2 regions of the Faecalibacterium sp. OF04-11AC genome follow, and region 1 is predicted to be linked to the other one. Evidence: riboswitches for the same ligand, from Rfam matches in the RefSeq annotation. Region 1 holds a riboswitch; the other holds the start of a gene.
What was found. A riboswitch is a leader RNA that binds a small molecule or an ion and turns the genes downstream of it on or off. The one in region 1 is predicted to bind cyclic di-GMP.
Positions count from the first base shown of each region.

Region 2: linked by a shared signal. The riboswitch ahead of DXA70_RS10490 (hypothetical protein) and the one ahead of DXA70_RS00235 (CAP domain-containing protein) in region 1 are both predicted to bind cyclic di-GMP.

Region 1 is NZ_QTVP01000001.1:44,657-51,408, forward strand. Features, by position in the region: gene DXA70_RS00215 (3-hydroxyacyl-CoA dehydrogenase NAD-binding domain-containing protein) at 1-312, shown strand, start outside; partial or broken gene DXA70_RS00220 (acyl-CoA dehydrogenase) at 427-1,595, shown strand; gene acrB (acryloyl-CoA reductase electron transfer subunit gamma) at 1,613-2,407, shown strand; partial or broken gene acrA (acryloyl-CoA reductase electron transfer subunit beta) at 2,429-3,522, shown strand; cyclic di-GMP riboswitch class I at 3,770-3,845, shown strand; cyclic di-GMP riboswitch class I at 3,950-4,025, shown strand; gene DXA70_RS00235 (CAP domain-containing protein) at 4,102-4,842, shown strand; gene DXA70_RS13685 (hypothetical protein) at 4,839-4,961, shown strand; gene DXA70_RS00240 (YigZ family protein) at 5,204-5,824, shown strand; gene DXA70_RS00245 (deoxyguanosinetriphosphate triphosphohydrolase) at 6,032-6,752, shown strand, end outside.
Region 2 is NZ_QTVP01000024.1:444-7,195, forward strand. Features, by position in the region: cyclic di-GMP riboswitch class I at 599-710, shown strand; gene DXA70_RS10490 (hypothetical protein) at 1,120-3,792, shown strand; gene DXA70_RS10495 (hypothetical protein) at 3,836-4,117, shown strand; gene lepB (signal peptidase I) at 4,117-4,686, shown strand; gene DXA70_RS10505 (FctA domain-containing protein) at 4,727-5,824, shown strand; gene srtB (class B sortase) at 6,118-6,752, shown strand, end outside.

The DNA.
Region 1 (6,752 bases):
ATCCTGATCCCCATGATCAATGAGGCTGCATTCATCAAGATGGAGGGCGTCTCCAACATTGCTGGCATCGACACCGCTATGAAGCTGGGTGCAAACCACCCCATGGGACCCCTGGAGCTGGGCGACTTCATCGGCCTGGACATCTGCCTGGCCATCATGGACGTCCTGTACAAGGAGACCGGCGACAGCAAGTATCGTGCTTGCCCGCTGATCCGTAAGATGGTCCGCGGCGGCAACCTGGGCTGCAAGACCGGCAAGGGCTTCTACGTTTACAACGCAGACCGCACCAAGACCCCTGTTGATGAGCTGTAATTTCTGAAAAACGTTTCTCCCGGCCGCGGGAAAGCGGCCGGGAGGAATTTGTTTGCACTGAGCGGACAAGCACTGCTCAGGAACTGAAAAAATACCCGTTAGGAGGATATAGCGATGGATTTTACTCTGTCCAAGCAGCAGCAGATGGTACAGAAGATGTACCGCGAGTTTGCTGAAAACGAAGTCAAGCCCCTGGCTAAGAAAGTTGACGCCGAAGAGTACTTCCCCAAAGAGACCGTCGAGAAGATGGGCAAGCTGGGTATGATGGGCATTTATTTCCCCACTTCCGTGGGTGGCGCAGGCGGCGATGTCCTGTCCTACGTCATGGCAGTTGAGGAGCTGAGCAAGGTCTGCGGCACCACCGGTGTCATCGTCTCTGCTCATACCAGCCTGTGCGCTGCTCCTATTTATGAGAATGGCACCCCTGAGCAGAAAGCAAAGTACCTGCCAAGCTGTGCAGCGGCGAGTGGCTGGGCGCTTTCGGCCTGACCGAGCCGGGCGCTGGCACCGATGCACAGGGTCAGCAGACCATTGCTAAGGAAGATGGCGATTACTGGGTGCTGAATGGCTCCAAGATCTTCATCACCAACGCTGGCTTTGCTGATGTGTTCATCGTCATCGCCGTTACCGATAACGTGCTGGATAAGCGCGGTCGTCCCACTAAGCTCTGCTCTGCCTTCATCGTGGAGCGTACCGACCCGGGCTTCTCCGTCGGCAAGGCTGAGGACAAGATGGGCATTCGCGGTTCTTCTACCTGCGAGCTGATCTTTGAGGACTGCCGCATTCCGAAAGACCGTATGCTGGGCGTGCGCGGCAAGGGCTTCCAGCTGGCTATGGCTACCCTGGACGGCGGCCGTATCGGCATCGCTTCCCAGGCTCTGGGCATTGCCGAGGGCGCTCTGGAAGAGACCGTTGCATACGTCAAAGAGCGTAAGCAGTTCGGCCGCAGCATTTCCGCTTTCCAGAACACCCAGTTCGAGCTGGCTGAGATGAAGGCCCGCGTGGAAGCTGCCAAGTACCTGGTCTATGCAGCTGCTCTGAAGAAGCAGCAGGCTATGGACGGTGCAAAGGTCCGCTATAGTGTTGAGGCCGCTCAGGCTAAGCTGATCGCAGCCCGCACCGCCAGCGACGTGACCCGCCGCTGCCTGCAGCTGTTCGGCGGCTACGGCTACACTCGTGACTATCCCATCGAGCGCATGATGCGTGATGCCAAGATCACGGAGATCTATGAGGGCACCAGCGAAGTGCAGATGATGGTCATTTCCGGCGCTCTGCTGAAGTAAGGGAGGCAAGATTTACAATGAAAGCAATTGTTTGTGTAAAGCAGGTTCCTGATACCTCCGGTAAGGTGGCCGTCAAGGCGGACGGTACGCTGGACCGTGCCTCCATGGCAACCATCACCAACCCCGATGACCTGAACGCTCTGGAGGCTGCCCTGAAGCTCAAGGACGCCACCGGCTGCGAGGTCGTTGTTGTCACCATGGGTCCCCCGCCGGCAGAGGGTATGCTGCGTGAGCTGCTGGCCCGCGGCGCTGACAAGGCTGTTCTGGTTTCCGGCCGTGAGTTCGGCGGTTCTGATACCTTTGCAACCAGCCAGATTCTGGCTGCTGCTGTCAATAAGATCGGCGTTGGCCCCGAGGACGTTGTCTTCTGCGGCCGTCAGGCAATCGATGGCGATACCGCTCAGGTTGGCCCGCAGATCGCAGAGAAGCTGCACCTGCCTCAGGTGACCTACGTTGCCGACATCCAGAAAGACGGCAACACCCTGACCGTGAAGCGTATGCTGGAAGACGGCTACATGATGGTCAAGGTTCAGACTCCCTGCCTGCTGACCTGCATCAAGGAGCTGAACGAGCCCCGCTACATGAGCGTCAATGGCATCTTCACCTGCTACGACAAGCCGATGGAAGTGTTCGATTACAACGCTCTGAAGGACGATCCGCTGATCGAGGTCGATACCATCGGTCTGAAGGGTTCTCCGACGAACGTCTTTAAGTCCTTCACTCCTCCGCAGAAGGGCGCAGGTACCATGCTGACGGGCGACGATGTCGCTGCTCAGCTGGCTGGTATCCTGGCCAAGAAGCACCTGATCTGATGAAAGGAGCATAGGATTACAATGGCTGATTTTAACGAGTACAAGGGCGTATGGGTCTTCTGTGAGCAGCGCCAGGGCAAACTGATGCCCACCGATTTCGAGCTGGTCAGCGAGGCCCGTAAGCTGGCTGACGAGCTGAACTGCGAGGTCACCGGCCTGCTGCTGGGCGACAACGTGGAAGGCATTGCCAAGGAGCTGGGCGGCTATGGTGCCGATAAGGTCATGGTCTGCGAGAGCCCGCTGCTGAAAGACTACACCACCGACGCTTACACCAAGGTCCTCTGCGACATGGTCAACGAGTACAAGCCCGAGGCCCTGCTGATCGGCGCGACCAACATTGGCCGCGATTTGGGCCCCCGCTGCGCAGCCCGTCTGCACACCGGCCTGACCGCTGATGCTACCCACCTGGATGTGGATACCGCAAAGTATGTCGAGTTCCTGAAAGAGAGCTCCACCATCGACCTCTCCAAGCAGAAGTTCGATTATGAGGATCGCAACCTGAAGATGACCCGTCCCGCGTTCGGCGGCCATCTGATGGCTACCATCATCTGCCCCCGCTTCCGTCCCCAGATGTCCACTGTCCGTCCCGGCGTTATGAAGAAGGCTCCGTTCGATCAGGCTAAGGCTGATGCCTGCCAGATTGTGAAGCCCGCATTCAGCCTGACCGCTGACGACATCAAGACGGAAGTGCTGAGCGTTGAGAAGGCCGCTGAGAAGCTGGTCGATCTGATCGGCGCGGACGTGATCGTCTCTGTGGGCCGCGGCATCAGCAAGGATGTCAACAAGGGCATCGAGCTGGCTGAGCAGCTGGCGGCAGCCCTGGGCGGCGGCGTGGTCGGCGCTTCCCGTGCCGTGACCGATGCAGGCTGGATGACTGCTGACCATCAGGTCGGTCAGACCGGCAAGACCGTGCACCCCAAGATCTATGTGGCTCTGGGTATTTCCGGTGCCATCCAGCACACCGCAGGTATGCAGGATTCTGAGTGCATCATCGCTGTCAACAAAAATGAGGCGCACCCATCTTTGGTGTGGCCGATTACGGCATCGTGGGCGATCTGTTCAAGGTCGTGCCCGAGCTGGTCAAGCAGATCGAGGCAGCCAAGGCTGCTCAGTAATCTGAGGCGTTTTGAACATTGAGAGAGGGCGGTACCGGAGAGCCGCCCTCTCTTTTTTGTTTGCAAAAGGCAGGGGAGAGACGGATCGCGACAGGATGTGAAAAAAATCTTCAATTTCTGACGGTTTACGGTTGACAGGGATGACAGGCCGTGCTATACTACAGCTGTGGAAAGCGGAGTGCTGAAAAGCAGAACACTTTCCCCTGAGGATAAGTTTCCGGAAGGCTCCTGAAAAGGAGACTGCGAATTGAATATTTAGCAAAATGACCGAAAGGTTATGACGCAAAGCTATAGGGCCTGTAAAATGGCAGCCAGTTGCACATTACTTGTATGAGTGTTGTTTTGCTGTATGTTGCAATTCAATGCTCTTTTTCTTTTGCCTGAACAGAAACGCAGTCTTCGGAGTTCGTTGAAGAGATTGTAAATTTTCATAAGCCGGCAAAGCAGTCGAAAGGCTGTGACGCAAAGCTATAGGGCCTGTAAAATGGCAGCCAGTTGCACCTTGAAAGAGTATTGTATACGCTCTTGGTGCGTTTACAATGCTCTTTTTTGCAACATCGTCAACGAGGAGTCTTGAATATGCGTAAGAACAATGTTCTGAAAATGATGCTCTGCATTGTTATGCTGTGCGTCGTATCCGCTTTTGCAGCATCTGCTTCCGCTGCTTCCAGCAGCGAGAGCGAGCAGTTCCTGCAGCTGATCAACATGGAGCGTGCAAACGCTGGCGTTTCTGCCGTGACCATCGGCAGCCAGAACCTGAACGACGCCGCTCAGGCTCGTGCACAGGAGCTCACCTCCCGCTATTCTTATGTCCGTCCCAATGGCCAGCGCGAGTTCACCATCCTCAGCGAGTATGGCGTGACCGATGCTTCCGTGGGCGAAGCTTACTGGGCAGGCACCGAGACTCCTGAAGAGACCGTTGCAGCCTGGATGAGCAATGATTACTTCCGCGCCTGCCTGCTGGATGGCAATGTCAAGAACATTGGCGTCGGCCACTATCATGGCGGTGAGTACGGCGATTACTGGGTGGTCATCTGCACCTACCCGGTGAACGCTGACGAGTTCTCTCAGCAGGTCCTGACTCTGGTCAACAAAGAGCGCACCAGCCGCGGCCTGAACGCCCTGGTTCTGGGCGGTGCAAACCTGAACGCCGCTACCGAGCTCCGCGCTCGTGAGCTGGCAGAGGTCAACTCCCACACCCGTCCCGATGGTACCAGCTGCTTCACCGTGCTGAACACCTTTAACGTGAAAGATCAGGCCGTTGGCGAAGTTGCTGCCTGGGGCAGCCGCAGCCGGAAGAGGTCGTCAATTCCTGGATGAATTCCGATGGCCACCGTGCCATCCTCCTCGATCCGGAAGCCCGCAAGATGTGCGTTTCTTGCTACTATGACACCAACAGCGATTACGGTACCAACTGGGCAATGCTGGTCACCGAGTGATCCACAATCAAATACATAAGCCATTACCGCGGCCCGACAGATGCGCAGGAACATTTGTCGGGCTTTTTTTGTATTCTTTTTTATGTTATACTTATTTTGATAATAAACCTCTCAAACCGCGCTTTGGCGCGGTCAGCCGTCCTCCCTCTGTCGCTGACGCGGCATCTCCCTCCGGCCGGAGGGAGTCTGTCCTACCAGGGGAGCCGGAGAGAGGATATGGAGGAAGACTGTGGAGGAAGACTGTGGAGGATTATCGCACCATACGGGGCACGGCCATTGGCGAGTACGAAGAAAAAAAGAGCCGCTTTATTGCGCAGCTCTCCTTTGCGGACAGCGAGGAGGCCGCTGTGGCATTTCTGGAAAAAGTGCGGGCGGAAAACCGCACCGCCCGCCACAACGTCTATGCCTACCGCCTGAGGGAGGGCAACCGGGAGCGCTACTCCGACGACGGCGAACCGGCGAAGACGGCGGGCACCCCGGCACTGGAAGTGCTGCAGCACAGCGGCCTGACCGACCTTATCGTGGTGGTGACCCGGTACTTTGGCGGGGTGCTGCTGGGCACGGGCGGCCTGGTACGGGCTTACACCACGGCTACGGCCCGGGCACTGGAAAATGCGGAGGTCGTCACGGTGCGCAGCGTCATTGAATTGAGCGTGACCGTGGATTACTCCCTCTATGAGCGGGCAAGCCTCCTGATCCAGGGGGCAGGGGCCAAGCTGGCCGAACCGGAATTCACGGATCGGGTGGCTCTGCGCTGGCAGATGCCGGAGGGCACCGAGTTCCCGCTGCTGGAGCAGCTGCGGGAACTGACCCGGGGCGGGGCAAATGTGAGCGTTTCCAAGCCGTTTTACGCCCCGTTCTGAACGGCTTGGATGGCATAAAGAGAAAATTTGGATGACAGGCAGAGGGCCTGCCATCCAAAATAAACTTTTATTTTTAGAATAGACAGGCATCTTCCCCTTTCGACAGCACAAACGCGGTACAATACTGCCAAGGCGCGGCGTTTGGGATCCGCTGCGCGCTGAGAAAGGGGAGAGCAGGACAACATAACAGAAAGCGAGGGACTGTGGATGAATGTGCGGGAACGTACCGAAGAGATCGAGCGGCTGACCCTTGCCCCCTGGGCGACGTTCAGCGATGCGAGCCGGGGAAGGCAGCGGCAGGAAGAACCGGACGACATCCGGCCCGTGTTCCAGCGGGACAGGGACCGCGTCATCCACTGCAAGGCGTTCCGCCGCCTCAAACAGAAGACACAGGTCTTCCTCTCGCCGGAGGGCGACCTTTACCGCACCCGCCTCACCCACACGCTGGAAGTGACCCAGGTGGCCCGGACCATTGCCCGGGCGCTGCGGCTCAACGAGGACCTGACCGAGGCCATCGGCCTGGCACACGACCTGGGCCACACGCCGTTTGGCCATGCGGGCGAAGCTGCCCTGAACAAGCTCTGCCCCGATGGCTTCAAGCACTATATGCAGAGCCTGCGGGTGGTGGACAAGCTGGAAAAAGAGGGCCAGGGCCTCAACCTGACCTGGGAGGTGCGGAACGGCATTGTGACCCACACCAAGGGTACCTGGGCGGCCACGCCGGAGGGGCGCATCGTCCGGATGGCGGATCAGATCGCGTTCGTCAACCACGATATTGAGGACGCCGTCCGGGCCGGTGTGCTGGACCCGGACATCCTGCCCAAGGAGTGCACGGCGGTGCTGGGCAATACCAAATCCGAACGCATCACCACCATGATCCGCAGCATCCTTGCCCACAGCGACGGAGATGTTGGCGTGGGAGCCGAGG
Region 2 (6,752 bases), on a different contig from region 1:
GTTATTCCGCTCACTCTAAAGGCGTCCTTTGTCCAACCTCTCAGACGCCTGCGGCGCCAGCTCCCCTGGCAGGGGAGCCCTTGGCAAAGAGGTTTCGTTTTCGATGAAACTGATTTGGTTTTGCTGGAAAACGCGACGGAATGCCAAAGCCTCCCCTGACAGGAGAGGTGGCATTGAGCGTGAGCGAAGATGACGGAGAGGTTTTGCAGCGTTTCCGGGAGTCCCGGAAACGGATGAAATTCCAGAAACTCCCGCGAACTCAACCGATATAGTAATACTTATTTATCCGACCCGTGTCTGTTTCGCACGGGTTAGCAGACACAAATTTGTAACTTTTTGTTGGTGGAGTGCACAAACTTTGGGGGGATTATATTGGGCAATCTCTACAAGAAATGGCTGATTTTGGATAGAAACAGACGCAAATTCCGTTTTTGTGTCCATTTGGACACTTGCATGGACAAGGCCAAATTTGGTAAAATAACACCAGTGAAAGGGCCGGGCGGCCAGGCGGAAAAATCAGCGCCCCGCCACCGAATGACACCTTTTGCATCCCGGGCTGTGTAGGATAGTACCAGCAGCCGGGAACACCCCGCGAAACTGAAAACTTTGGCAAACCTGGCGTGAGCCGGGGACGCAAAGCTTGGAGTCTTTTGTGCTGGCATTCCCCGGAGGGAAACGCCAGAAAACCAGAAGATAGTTCGGCTGCATTCAACACCGCTGTGACAGGCGGGGTGTGGATGCGGCCTTTTTTGTTGCGAGGCATCGGGAATGGACACGACCCCGGACTCTATCCCAAAGGAGGGCATGAAAAATGCGTAAAAATCTTGCAAAACACACGGCGAAAAAGCTTCCGCTGGCCAAACGGGTGCTTGCGTTGTGCTTCGCGCTGATTTTCGTGTGCAGCTGTCTGCTGCCCGCCTTTGCAAACGGCACGGGCGAGGGGCTTGACACGCCGGGCACCGAAGTAGTGGAGGCCGCCGACCCCGGCACGGAGCCGGAACCCATGGATCTCTACGACGAGCCCGAGGCGCTGGACGATGACTTCGCCGTGGCGGACGAGCCCGAGGCGCTGGATGATGACTTCGGCATGGGCGACGAGCCGCGGCACAGGGCGATGAGGTGGAAAAACCCGTCGTGGATGACGAGCCCGCAGCCATGGACGATCAGGTGGAAAAACCCGTCGTGGACGACGAGCCCGCAGCCATGGACAATGAGGTGGAAAAACCCGTCGAGGGCGACGAGCCCCCCGTGGCCGATGACACCCATGCCAAAGAGGGCGCGACGAAGACCACCACCGACGCAAGCGGCAACACCGTCTATGAGTACGACACCAGCGGCACGACGTTCCCCGATGACGACGCGGCCGCGCTCCCCGATGGCGACCAGATGCAGGTGGACGCGGCGTTCTCCATCCCCACCAACATCTACCACTTCTGGCTCAAGAAGATGAGCAGCTACGACCTCGCGGACATCGCCGACGCCGCCAAGACCGCTGAAATGACCGTGGAACAGTATCTGGCCATGTACGGCACCGAGAAAGGCTGCTACCACATCATGACCGCCGCCGACGGCGCGAACCTGAAAGATTATCAGTTCGCGGACCCCACCTCCAACGATGACCCCGAGGGCAACAGCCGCGCCTTTGCAGGCTGGTACTATACCGACGATCTGGGCGACGAGCAGAAGTTCGTGTTTGACGAGTTCCTGTACATTTCCGAGGGCACGACCGTGGAAGTCTACGCGAAGTGGAAGAAGCCGGAAGCTACCAAGAGCGTTACGCTTGACGGCCAGACCATCAGCTTCAAAGTAGAGGGTGCAACAACGCTGAATGTTGAGACGCTGGATGCAGATACTCAGGACAAATTGTTAAATGAGCTTGTGCAAAAGGTTGACTCAGAAGAGTATAACACCCTTTATACATTCAATATCAGCCCCAAAGATGAGGGCGGTCTTGAGCTTGAGCAGACCAGCAAAGTTACCATTTCCGGTCTGGACCTCACCTCGGCGGCAGACGTAAAAGTCTTCCATCAGGGCGCTGATCTGGAAGAGCTGAAAGTGAATGTTACCAGCGATGGTGACTTGACTTTCACGACCAACGGCTTCTCTCCGTTTGCAATTCTGGTTGCAGACCTGTCCAAAGCAAATGACAGTGATAGCAGCGATGCAGATGACCGGATGGCAGAATTGGCAAATGAAGATAAAGCATATACGGTCTATAGTGATGGCAGTAACATTGAAATGCCGTTGAATGGAACGTATACGATAACAGGAAAAGCATATTATCCGAATTTTTATACAAACTATCATACTTGGACGATTGAGTCTGGCGATGATGTGGTATCTTTCACCTCGGAGAAAAATATTCAGAATCCGACAATTAAAGGTAAGTCTGTAGGTACGGCAAAACTCAAACACACTTACTATATTTATTACGGCAATCGAAAGTACGATTTTGATGCTCAGGAGTTTACCATCAATGTAACTAAGTTTGAAGATAAGTACAGTGGCAGTGCTTATATCTACTTCTTGAAATTGCCTACTGGCGACCCGATGAACAATGACACAGGCGAGTGGGCACCTACGGCAAATCAGAGTAAGCTGGAAGCAAAAATCAGTACGGCAGGTGCTACTTGGACGAATGGCTACACTAATGATAACAGTGCAATTCCGAACAAAAATATTGTAACAGGAAACGGCCAGATTCTGACAAATTATATCACTTCGTGGCCAGATGGAAGCACAGGAACGACCTGGACGGTGAAAAAGGATGATCTGACTACAGGAGGTTACTTTACATCGATCTGGAACGAGATAAGCAAAAACTACATTGAATCCATAAAAAATGACACGGGTATCAATGACCTGACAGTAGGTGATATTACTGAGATCGTCCTGACGCCCCGAAAGATTTCTCGTAATAACGGTGGAAATCAGAACTATCATATCGATTGCGCAATCAGCGTTGTTACCAAGAAAGCCTTTACCGCGAAGTTCATGGTAAAAGACCCGACGAAAGGAGAAGAAAAGTGGTCGCAGGTCGATTCCGGGAACTACAAAGAGGGCGAAGCTGTTATCAAGACTACGGCTGTAGAGATTGGAGCAACAAAAACTGTTGAAGGCGTGAGGTATAAGCTGAAAGGCTGGTACACGGAAGACCCGCTGGGAGATATCAATGTTCACGGTCCATTGATTGAAGACAATGAATGGCTGAAACGGGGAACAAACGATTATGGATATCTGACAACGAGCACGGATGCGGTCCGTGAGGATGGCACAGTTTATTTCTACGCTGTATGGGAACCTGAGACACAGAAGCCGATTCGGACGATCACGAAAAAGGTGGAAGGTCTGTTTGGTGACCGTAGCAAGCAGTTCAGAATCGTAGTAACAGGCCCGAATGACTTCCGTCAGGAATTTACTCTGGCACATGGGGAGCCTGGAACGCTGAATAATTTGATGGTTCAGGTCGGAGACGTCATTACCATTACGGAATATGATGCAAGCGATTATGATACCACAGCTCAGATCTACTACCCGAACACTTCTAACGGATTGCTTCGAGCCAATGGACAGGAGTTCACAGGCGAAAACGAAAAAACTACTACGATTACCATCACGGATGATATGATCGATCTGGACGAGATCAATATCACTGTTACCAACGAAAAGGACGCCCAGGTTGACAACGGTGTCCTCCTCGACACCCTCCCCTACATCCTGATCCTCGTGGTCGTCGTGGGCGGCGGCGTGCTGCTCTTCCTCCGGAAACGGAAGAACGACGACGATGAATAAGCCAACTTCCAAGCCAAATAAAATCACGAAAGGAGGTGGATGGATGGCAAAAGAAAAAGCCAAAGGAGGCCCGCAGCCCGCACAGCGCCTGCCCGGCGCGGAGGATGCCTGCATCAGCCAGGAGCAGCTGGAGATCGTGGAATGGTACCGCAAGGTGAAGTTCCGCAAGAACCTGCTCGGCGGCGTGGATGAAGTGCAGATGTGGAAGAAGCTGGAGGAGCTCTACGGCCTGTACGAAAACGCCATCCGGGCCGAGAGAGCAAGGTATAACGCCCTGCTGGAAGCCCATACACCTCCCGGAGAGAACCTTGAGGAGGGATGTTGATGGCGAAAGCCGCAAAAACACTCCCTCCGCAAGACCCGCTCACGGCAGGGCGCAGAGCCCTGCACAAGCGGCGCAACGCCGCGCAGGACCGCCGGGACGCGCTCAGTTTACTGGGCCGGGTGGTGGTGCTGGCGGCAGCCGCGTGGGTGCTGTTCACGCAGGTGTTCCTGCTGACACAGGCCTCCGGCAACAGCATGTTCCCCGCCGTCAAGGACGGCGACCTGCTGATCGCATACCGGCTGCAGGGCACTTACGCCAAGAACGACGTGGTGCTCTATGAGCAGGACGGCAAGCTCCGGGTGGGCCGTGTCCTGGGCCGCGAGAACGACCTCATCGCACTGGACGATTCGGGAACGCTGATCGTCAACGGCTCGGCCCAGAGCGGCGAGATCCTTTACCCCACCTACGCGAAAGACACCCTCGAGTACCCCTACACCGTCCCTGCGGACAGCGTCTTCATCTTGGGAGACTACCGCACGCAATCCGAGGACAGCCGGGATTTTGGCCCGGTGGCCCTCACCGACGTCAAAGCAAAGGTGATCACCCTGCTGCGGCGGCGGAGCTTGTAAGTTCTTGAAAACATTGATATAATATTTAGGAGGAATCCACATGAAACTCAACACTGCGAAAAAACTGACCGCCGGCGCTCTGGCACTGTCCATGATGTTCGCAATGGCAACTCCGATGGCATTTGCGGCTAAGGGCGATGAAGATGAGCCTACTGTGAAGATTAGCAAGACCTACAATCTGGAAGGCGATGGCACTAGCCCGGCTGAGACATTCTATCTGTATCAGGAGGGCGATGGTGTAGTTGTCGATGGCGATGCAGGTTCTGCACCGGCACTGGAAAGATTGGACGGCAATGAGTCAGCTTACGTTGCAAAGGTTGTCTACGATGAGGGCGCAGCGGGCAACGACAGCAAAGAAACACAGGAATTTGAAATTACACTGCCGTCTTATGACCATGTTGGTGTTTATGAGTATACTTTGAAAGAGAAAGCAGGTACTACTGCTGGTGTTACTTACCGTACTGCAGAGATTAAGCTGATTGTCACGGTTATCAATAAGGCAGATGGCACCATCCGTGTGGCAGGTGTCCATACTGAAGCGAAGAATGCTGAGGGAAAATGGGAGGCTTCGAACAAGTCTGACTCCTTTGACGACAATACCTATTCTGCTGGTTCTCTGAATGTTGACAAGACTGTTGATGGCAGCTTGGGCGACAAGAACAAGGCCTTTAAATTCACAGTTACTTTGGTTGGCGAAGAGGGCAAGACCTACAATCAGGGCGGTTACGAAATCGTCGGTGGTATTAACAAGAGTGAGACTGAGAAGTCCGCAACTTCCATTAAGGTTGGTGAGTCCGCAACTGTTTACCTGAAAGATGCAAGCAAAATTGAAATCAAGAACCTGCCTTATGGTGTGACCTTTACCGTTGAGGAAGATGATTACACTGATGACAGCCCGGCAAATGGCTATACCACCACTTATAAAGTTAATGAGGGCAGTGTTGTGACTAGCCGTACTACCAGCGGCACTGATAAGATCGCTAGTGCAGACGAGAACGTCTCGTATACCAACAAAAAAGGCGATGGCAACATCGACACCGGCGTCATCCTCGACAATGCTCCTTACATCCTGATGCTGGCTGTTGTGGCTGGTGGTGCTATGATGCTGGTCATCAAGAAGCGCCGCGAGGAAGAGTAATTGAACACTCTCTCCGCAAACACTTTTAAGAGCCTCTGGCGATAACAGCAGACCTTGCGGAATGCCAAAGGCTCTCCTACTAGGAGAGCTGTCGAGCGGATGCGAGACTGAGAGGTTGGACAAAGGACGCCTTTCGGCCAAGCGGAACAACGCAGGTGCTGCTCCGTACAACCTCTCCGTCACGGCTTCGCCGTGCCACCTCCCCTAGTAGGGGAGGCTCTGGCGAAGAGGTGACGCTCGTAACCGGACTCGCAATTCTCTGAACAAGAACCAACATCGCAAGCTGACTGGAGGTGGGCTGTATCACTTGGCAACGTGTAGCGCTGCGGACAGCCGACTTCCTGATCAGCGCGGTGGTGGTGCTGTTCCTCCTCACGGCGGGCGCTTACTCCGCTTACGCGCTGTGGGATAACAACCAGGTCTATGCCGCCGTGGATAACGTGCAGGGCGAGCTGCTGCAGTTCAAGCCTGCCGCCGATGGCGAGAACGGCGCCTCCTTTGAGGAGCTGCTGGCCATCAACTCGGACGTGAAAGCCTGGCTCACCCTGGACAACACCGCCATTGATTACCCTGTGGTGCAGGGCGAGAACAATTTCAGCTACATCAACACCGATGTCTACGGCGACTTTGCACTGGCCGGCAGCATCTTCCTGGATTCCGATTGTGATGGCAGCTTCCACGATCCGTATTCGCTGCTGTACGGCCACCACATGGAAAACAGCAAGATGTTTGGAGATCTTGACCTGTACAAGGATGAGACGTTCTTCAACGAGAACACCACCGGCACGCTGGTCCTGCCCGACCGCACCTACCACTTACAAATTTTCGCCTGTCTGCTGGTGCCCGCGTCCGAGGATGCCATCTTCGACGTGAACCAGTGGGACGCAAACCTGAACGGTCTGCTCGATTTCGCACAGGAGAACGCGCT